Regions from separate parts of the Vibrio sp. Isolate22 genome, predicted to be linked through region 2. Evidence: predicted binding sites of a transcription regulator. Region 2 holds the regulator's gene; the other holds the start of a gene.
What was found. Region 2 encodes CRP, which controls carbon source genes, mostly activating them, when cyclic AMP is high. Its sites were predicted from a motif close to TGTGANNNNNNTCACA; they were not measured.
Positions count from the first base shown of each region.

Region 1: a site for CRP is predicted at 1,694-1,709, ahead of recB (exodeoxyribonuclease V subunit beta). Genes of this name have one in related genera too.

Region 1 covers NZ_JAKEUW010000006.1:28,278-32,647, reverse strand. The annotation lists gene recC (exodeoxyribonuclease V subunit gamma) at 1-1,398, shown strand, start outside; gene recB (exodeoxyribonuclease V subunit beta) at 1,806-4,370, shown strand, end outside.
Region 2 covers NZ_JAKEUW010000009.1:10,471-14,840, forward strand. The annotation lists gene L1D55_RS07500 (hydrolase) at 1-440, shown strand, start outside; gene L1D55_RS07505 (YheU family protein) at 568-780, shown strand; gene L1D55_RS07510 (phosphoribulokinase) at 858-1,727, shown strand; gene crp (cAMP-activated global transcriptional regulator CRP) at 1,968-2,600, shown strand; gene L1D55_RS07520 (DUF1338 domain-containing protein) at 2,783-3,574, opposite strand; gene astD (succinylglutamate-semialdehyde dehydrogenase) at 3,790-4,370, opposite strand, start outside.

The DNA of each region.
Region 1 (4,370 bases), on a different contig from region 2:
GGGGTTTACCCTCGCTCAATGCCACCAGAAGGGTTTGATTTGATGAATGGGCGCACTCGTCCCGGTGACCGTTCTCGTCGTGATGATGACCGTTACCTATTTTTAGAGGCGATGTTGTCGTCGCAAGAATGTTTATATATCAGCTATGTTGGTCGTTCGATTCAAGATAATACTGAGCGAGTGCCGTCGGTATTGGTTTCAGAGTTGATTGAGTACTGTCAGCAAAACTACTGCCTAAGTGAAGATCAAGCGCTACCAAGTGATGATTCTGGTATCAAGCTGACTCAAGCGATCAGCTTTGAACACACCATGACGCCGTTCAGTCCGGCAGCTTTTACACAAGGTGATGCAAGCCATGTATTGAGCTACGCCAAAGAGTGGCTTCCTGCGGCTAACCGTTCCGGTGAACGCAGTGGGGAATTCAATCGCGCGTTGGATGACTATTTGCTTGGTGCGACTTATCCGTTAGAACTCGATTTGGTTGAGCTACAGCGTTTCTGGCGCTTGCCAGTGCAATACTTCTTTAATCGCCGCTTAAAAGTAGTGTTTGAGCCACCGCTTCCGGTAATGGAAGACGACGAGCCGTTCGTGCTTAATGGCTTGGAGAGCTTCCAGCTTAAGGATGCTCTGCTGCAAGTGCTGCTGGATAATCCTGAAGGGGCAGATGAAGCGGTTAGCCTGTTTGTTTCTGAACAAAAGGCACAAGGTCGCTTACCGGTTGGTGCTTTTGGTGATATCGAGTTTGAAACCAACCGTGTTCAAGCGGAAGATTTAGCCAAAGAGATTCGATTTGTAAGTGGGCAGCCACAGCAAGATCTCGAGGTAAATATTGAATTTGACGTGCTAGGCGAGGGTAAACCGGTTCGTTTGATGGGTTGGCTGACTCAAAATTATCAATCAGGCTTAGTACGCTTCCGTAGCGGTAAAATTCGTTCGCAAGACTACTTGGCTGCATGGATTGATCACTTGTGTTGCGCAGTGATGGAGCACGGCAAAACGACTCATATTATTGGCTACGACAGAAAAGAAGGTGTGGTACACCAAACGCTACAACCTATCGGCGATGCGCAGCAGGCGAAGGGTTTATTGGCAGAGTTGGTGCGATTGTTTTATCAAGGTATGACTGCACCATTGCCGTATTTCCCGAAAACCGCCTTGGCCGGCGTTGAAGCGGGCTTTAGCCGTGGTAAATGGGTCGATGATGAAGAGAAGTCGCTCAAGAAAATGGCCGATACTTTTAATGACAGCTTCGCTTTCACTGGCGAGGGTCGAGATACCTACATCTCACGTATTTGGCCTAAGTGGGATGATGAGCTGGCTGCTGAGTCACGTATGTATTCAACGCTTGTATTGCAGGCGGCAAGGTTGGCTGCTGCCGATCTGGAAGAGCAGGAGTAAGTGGCTGTGATCGACAAGATCAGTAGCGGATGCGCAGAGTCAATGAAAGGCGAAAGAGAGTCGCTGGTAAGCATTTGGGGTGCTTGCTTTCAGTGTGAAAGGAATCAAGGGAAGAGAAGCAAGGTACAGGAAATAAAGTGGCCGCCAGTAAATCATTATTAGTGTAGGGCGTTCGCTGTACGGCCACAGGTCAGAGGGACCATTATTCTGTGGTTCTAAGTAGGCAATGAGTATAAAACTCGAATCGCGCTCCTGAACTCGTGGGCGCATAGTAGCGAGGCGATCCGAATTGATCCGTGAGAGAGATCGCACTAACTATTAACAAATAAGCGTAGGACGTAAATTGAATGACGTTTTCCACGCTAGGTCACATTTGTAACAACATATTTATCAGAAGGCAGTAAGGCATGACGACCACAAGCAGTGTTCAGGTAATTGCTCCACAGACACTCAATACCATGACATTTCCACTTCATGGCGCGCGTTTAATTGAAGCATCGGCGGGTACAGGTAAAACATTTACCATCGCTGGCTTGTACTTACGCCTACTGCTCGGACACGGCACGGCAGCACCACAAGGTGAGCTTACAGAAGCTACCCGACATCACGAGCCGCTCACTGTAGATCAAATCCTGGTCGTGACTTTTACCGAAGCAGCAACCGCAGAGCTACGTGACCGTATCCGTGCTCGAATCCATGATGCTCGCATTGCGTTTTCTCGCGGGCAAAGTGCCGACCCAGTGATTGCTCCTTTGTTGCAAGAGATCGAAGACCATGCTGGCGCTGCGAAAACACTGCTCAATGCCGAAAGGCAAATGGACGAAGCGGCGGTCTACACCATTCACGGCTTCTGTCAGCGAATGTTGACTCAAAATGCCTTCGAGTCTGGCAGCCGATTTGATAATGAGTTTGTGACTGATGAAAGCCATCTCAAAGCGCAAGTGGTTGCCGACTATTGGCGTAAGCAGTTTTACCCGTTGCCTATTCAGCTAGCTGGTGAGGTTCGTAATATCTGGGGTTCACCGGCTGCATTATTAGCAGACGTCAATCGTTATCTGACGGGCTCTCCATTGAAGCTAACCGTCGATGCGATGTCAGGTGATTTGCAAACTCTACACAATCAGAACCTCGATAAAGTGAAGCAGCTCAAAGCGCTGTGGTGTGAGTCTGAAGCGGACTTTTTGGCTTTGATCTCAGGTTCAGATGTGAACAAACGTAGCTACACCAAGAAGTCTCTGCCGACATGGTTAGAAGCGGTGACAGCATGGGCGCAGAGCGACACTCATGATTATCAATATCCAGACAAGTTAGAGAAGTTCTCTCAAGCCACGTTAATTGAAAAAACACCGAAAGGCACTGCACCTCAGCACGCTGTTTTCGAAGCGATTGAAGATTTCTTAAATCACCCAGCTGATTTGAAGGCTCCGTTATTGGCGCACGCGATTACCCATTGTCGAACTATGTTAGCCAAAGCAAAACAGCAGAAGCAGTGGTTATCATTTGATGATCTACTGACTCAGTTATCTGCGTCGATTGATGTCGATGAACAATCCTTGCTGGTGGAAAGAATTCGCACACTCTACCCGGTTGCGATGATCGATGAATTCCAAGATACCGATCCACTGCAATACAGTATTTTTAGCCGAATCTATCTCGATAATCCGCAGTGCGGCTTGTTTATGATCGGTGACCCGAAGCAGGCTATTTACGGCTTCCGTGGCGCAGATATCTTTACCTATATCAAAGCGAGAAACCAAGTTAGTGCTCACTACACCTTAGGCACTAACTGGCGTTCAAGTGCCGATATGGTCAGCGCAGTAAACCAAGTGTTTATGAATTCGGATAGTCCGTTTATTTATGATCAAGACATTCCATTCTTACCCGTTGCTGCTAGTCCATCGGCTGATAAGCGCCAATGGGTTATGAATGGTGAGACTCAGCATGCACTCACCTTTTGGCTACAAGAGGCTGAAGACAAGCCGTTGCCAAAAGGCGAATATCACAAGGCAATGGCTGAGGCGACGGCGAGTCAAATTCAAACCATTCTGACCGCTTCTCAAAACCAGCAAGCCTATTTTGATAACGGCAAAAAACAACATGTCGTGAATGCGGGTGATATTGCTGTCTTGGTTCGAACCGGCAGTGAAGGTCGTCTGATCAAGAACGCGCTGTCTGAACAAGGCATTGCAAGTGTGTATTTGTCTAACAGAGACAGTGTATTTACCAGTTTGGTTGCGCAAGATCTTCAACGTCTGCTGCAAGCTGTGCTGACGCCCGAAAACGACCGTGCATTGCGAGCGAGTCTAGCCTCCGAGTTGTTTGCTCTGGATGCCGCATCATTGGATGAACTCAATAACGATGAAGTAGTGTGGGAAAATGTGGTTAATGAGTTTCGTGAGTATCGTAAGTTGTGGCTACAGCGTGGCGTGCTACCAATGTTGCGCAGTGTGATCAGCAAGCGACATCTCGCGGAACGCTTGCTGGAAGAAGAAAATGGTGAGCGCTCACTTACCGATTTAATGCACATAGGCGAATTGCTGCAACAGGCAAGGCAAGAGCTTGATAGCGACTATGGTTTGTTGCGTTGGTTGGCAGAAGCGATTTCCGATGCTCAAAATGGTTTAGGCGGCACTGAAGATGACATTCAACGTCTTGAATCAGAAAGAAATTTAGTTCAAATCGTTACCATTCATAAGTCGAAAGGTTTGGAGTATGACTTAGTATTCCTGCCATTTGTTGCGAGTTACCGAGAGGCGAGCGAAGGCAAATTCTACGACCATGATTCAGACACCACAGTACTGGATATTACCGGTAGTGACAGTGCCTTAGCCCAAGCCGATAAAGAGCGGCTAGCGGAAGACCTGCGTTTGATTTATGTAGCGCTGACTCGTGCGGTTTATGGCTGTTTCATTGGCATGGCGCCACTGCGCAAAGGGCGTTCAACTAAAGAGCCGACCGGCGTGCATTTGAGT
Region 2 (4,370 bases):
AGAAAGGCTTTTCTAAGCTCTACAAGATGTACCTGCTCAGCTCTCTCAAATCAAACGCGCTAAAAAAGATTAACCTGCTGCAAGAGAAGCTCGACATCACCGCTGAGACAATCAAGAAGATTGATAAGTTGTATGAGTTTGATGAACGAATTACCGCGCCTCTGCACGGATTCAAGAACGCTCAAGACTATTACGCACAGTCCTCTGCTCTTCCTAAGCTCAATAAGATAAAGCTACCAACTCAGATCATCCACGCTAAAGACGATCCTTTCATGACTGATGATGTGATTCCTAAATTCGTGCTGCCAGATAACATCGATTATCGCTTGTTCCAGAAAGGGGGTCATGTGGGGTTCATTACTGGTAGTACGCTAAAACCAAGATTTTGGTTAGAAGAAGCGCTGCCTGCCTACTATGAAAGTATCCAAGGTTCAGCATAACGCTAAGCCTACTAAAGATATAAGTGAAACCTTGATAAGATAGCGCAGCCCCTAATTGGGGTTGTACTAAAAACATCACTAGACAAACTCATCAACATATCAATGAACATAAAAGAGAGAAGTATTTATGATCATCCCATGGAAAGACATCGAGCCTGATACGCTGGAAAACCTCATCAAAGAATTCGTACTGCGTGAGGGTACAGACTACGGCGACGTGGAGATCTCTCTACAAAACAAGATTGACCAAGTGAAACATCAATTAGCTTCTGGTGAGGCCAATATCGTGTTTTCCGAACTGCACGAAACCGTTGATATCCAACTCACAAAACGCTTCTAAGCTGCGCTTAACACAGAGCCGTGTTATAGTGGAAAACGATTGCTAACAAGTAAGTTACTCATAAGACAAGGGTTGTCATGTCCGCTAAACATCCAATTATTGCGGTGACGGGTTCTTCAGGAGCCGGCACCACCACTACCTCAGAAGCCTTCCGAAAAATGTTCAACATGATGGACGTGAAGGCCGCTTGGGTTGAAGGGGATAGTTTTCACCGCTTCACTCGACCAGAAATGGACGTGGAGATCCGCAAGGCACGTGAGCAAGGTAAGCACATCAGCTACTTTGGCCCACAAGCCAACGACTTCGCAGCATTAGAAGAGTTTTTCCGTAAGTACGGTAATGAAGGTACAGGTAAAGTACGTAGTTACCTACATACGTTCGATGAAGCTGTGCCTTATAATCAAATGCCAGGCACCTTCACGCCATGGCAAGATATCCCTGAAAATTCAGACGTGATGTTTTACGAAGGTCTACACGGTGGTGTGGTTGATGGTGACATTAATGTCTCTCAACACGTCGACCTGCTGATTGGCATGGTTCCTATCGTAAACCTAGAGTGGATTCAAAAGTTCGTTCGTGACACTCGCGATCGTGGCCACTCACGTGAAGCAGTAATGGACTCCATTGTTCGTTCAATGGATGATTACCTTAACTATATTACGCCGCAATTTTCGCGTACTCATATCAACTTTCAGCGTGTCCCAACCGTAGATACATCAAACCCACTTAACGCCAAAGGGATTCCAAGTTTAGATGAAAGCTTCGTTGTTATACGTTTGCGCGGCATCAAAAACGTCGATTTCCCGTATCTTTTGGCCATGATTGATGGTTCTTTCATGTCCCGTCATAACACCCTAGTGGTGCCAGGTGGCAAGATGAGTTTTGCTATGGAGCTCATTGTGAGGCCAATCCTACAACAACTCATCGAAACCGGGAAAATAGGTTAACAAAACGACATTCTGGCTGATTACTTTTCATACCGTGATCATGTGCACAATTTTGCGTAAAAAATCGTAGCTTGGTCACGATTAAAATCAAGAAATAGTACCTGAAAAAGGATACTATTCTTAAACGAAACACAAGATAGCTTGCAGCGCTCACCGAGTGCTCTTATCCTAAGAAGTCAATTCAGGCTTAGCTAAAATACGGAAAGCGGCAAGCATCCCCTGCAGAGGAAGTGAGATATTATGGTTCTAGGTAAACCTCAAACCGATCCAACATTAGAGTGGTTCCTTTCACACTGTCATATTCATAAGTACCCTTCAAAAAGTACTTTGATCCATGCTGGTGAAAAGGCAGAGACCTTGTACTACATCGTTAAAGGTTCTGTGGCAGTTCTTATTAAAGACGAAGAAGGTAAGGAAATGATTCTTTCTTACCTAAACCAAGGCGACTTCATCGGTGAGCTAGGCTTGTTCGAAGAAGACCAAGAGCGTACAGCTTGGGTTCGTGCTAAATCTCCTTGTGAAGTAGCTGAAATTTCTTTCAAGAAGTTCCGTCAACTTATCCAAGTGAACCCAGACATCCTAATGCGTCTTTCAGCGCAAATGGCAAGCCGCCTACAAGTAACTAGCCAAAAGGTTGGTGACTTAGCGTTCCTTGACGTTACAGGTCGTATCGCTCAAACGCTACTAAACCTAGCGAAACAGCCAGATGCAATGACTCACCCTGACGGCATGCAAATCAAGATCACTCGTCAAGAGATTGGCCAAATCGTTGGTTGTTCTCGTGAGACAGTAGGTCGTATCTTGAAGATGCTAGAAGAGCAGAACCTAATTTCTGCACACGGTAAGACTATCGTGGTATACGGCACTCGTTAATTTCGATTAACTGAGTCAAAAATATGAAAGCCACCAAATGCGAATTTGGTGGCTTTTTCTTTATTGAGAGAAGATACGAGATACGAGATACGAATGGAACACATGAGGCTCTCGCCTTGTAAACATTCTCGAAGCGAAGCGTATCCGAGTTTCTAGGACAAAACCCGTAATCGTATCTTTCGTTACCCGTTGGTGCTTTCGAAGATCTTGTCTGCCGATGCAGCAACAAAACCGGTATAAAGCTCACCATTGGCCATCGCATAGCGCTTAGCGAACTCATAGAAGCCACCAGGAATCATCTCATTGCCTTCCACAAATGCCACTGGCACTTTGTCTGCCATTGTTGATGATTGCTCTAATAACACCTCTGGAGAGCCTTTCACTTCACCACCAGATGCGTTAATCGTAAAGCCAGCATCACTTAGGTAGTCATTCACAGCCTGAACTTCATCAAACTTGTTCAGTTGATTGACACTAACCGTGAAGTGGTTAGCACCGTAACCGTGAGCCGCTAACCAAGAGGCGTATTCGCTCTCCTTCGCTAATAGTTGGAAATCAGCGAAGCTCAAATCCCAGAGGCGGCCACCAAATAGGAATTCATGTCCCTCTAGCTTACTTGCATCAACCTGCTCAACCAATTTGGCAACGATCTGCTGTAGTTCACTAGAACACTCTTCTACCTTCAACTCACTAATGAACACTTTCGGTTGTTTTGGATCGGGGTGTTCGTAGTGTTTAGCCACTAGCTTCTTACTTTCAAACAAGTAATCACCACACGCTTTGTAGCCTAGTTCTAGGAAAGGTTTAGCTAATGTTTCAATACCTAGAGGGGCAACATTAAAAGTACGCAGTGCAATGTGATCATTGATCAGCGCTTCATCTTCTTTTAGCAAGTGATGTACTTTCTCTGCCGACGGGCAAAGTCTATGAATGTAATCGTCCCATAGTGATTTAAAGAGTAGATCGGGCGTCATGGTGACTCCTTGTCAGAGGTTCTAGCAAGCTAGTGATTTGGATTAGAAAGGGAGAGACTGAGACACAAAGTCAGCAGCCATCAGCCTGTGACATACTTGTTCTATTATTATCTGCCGCCCAATTTTGATGCTGAGCGTGGGTAAAATAAGGAAGCGATACGCCGCTCCCTTATCTCATAACTATCGAATAAGCCTTAGCTTAATATCAATCTAAACTACAGCTCGATACCTGGGCTAAATGTGGCTGGCAGCTGAGTTTCACCACCTTCCATTGAAGCCATTGGGTAAGCACAGTAGTCCGCTGCGTAGTAAGCACTTGGACGTAAGTTGCCTGACGCACCCGGGCCACCAAATGGAGCATCACCACTTGCGCCTGTTAGCTGGCGGTTACGGTTAACAATACCCGCGCGGATATGGTCAACAAAGTATTCCCACTCAGCATCGTCGGTTGATACCAGGCCAGCAGACAGACCAAAGCGAGTGTCGTTAGCTAACTCAACCGCTTGCTCTAGCGATTGGTAACGAACCACTTGCAGCAATGGGCCGAAGTACTCTTCATCTGGTAGCTCAGCAATGTTGGTTGCATCGATAATGCCTGGAGAAACAAATGCTGCTTCGCCCGCTTTTGCCTCCACTAGGCTGATACCACCTAGAGATTGCAGGTTAGCTTGTGCCTCTAGAATAAACTTAGCGGCAGCTTCAGAAATTTGCGGCCCCATGAAAGGAGCTGGTTCAGCGAATGGCTGATCAACACGAATCTTTTGCGTCGCTGCGACCAGTTTATCGAGTAGCAGAT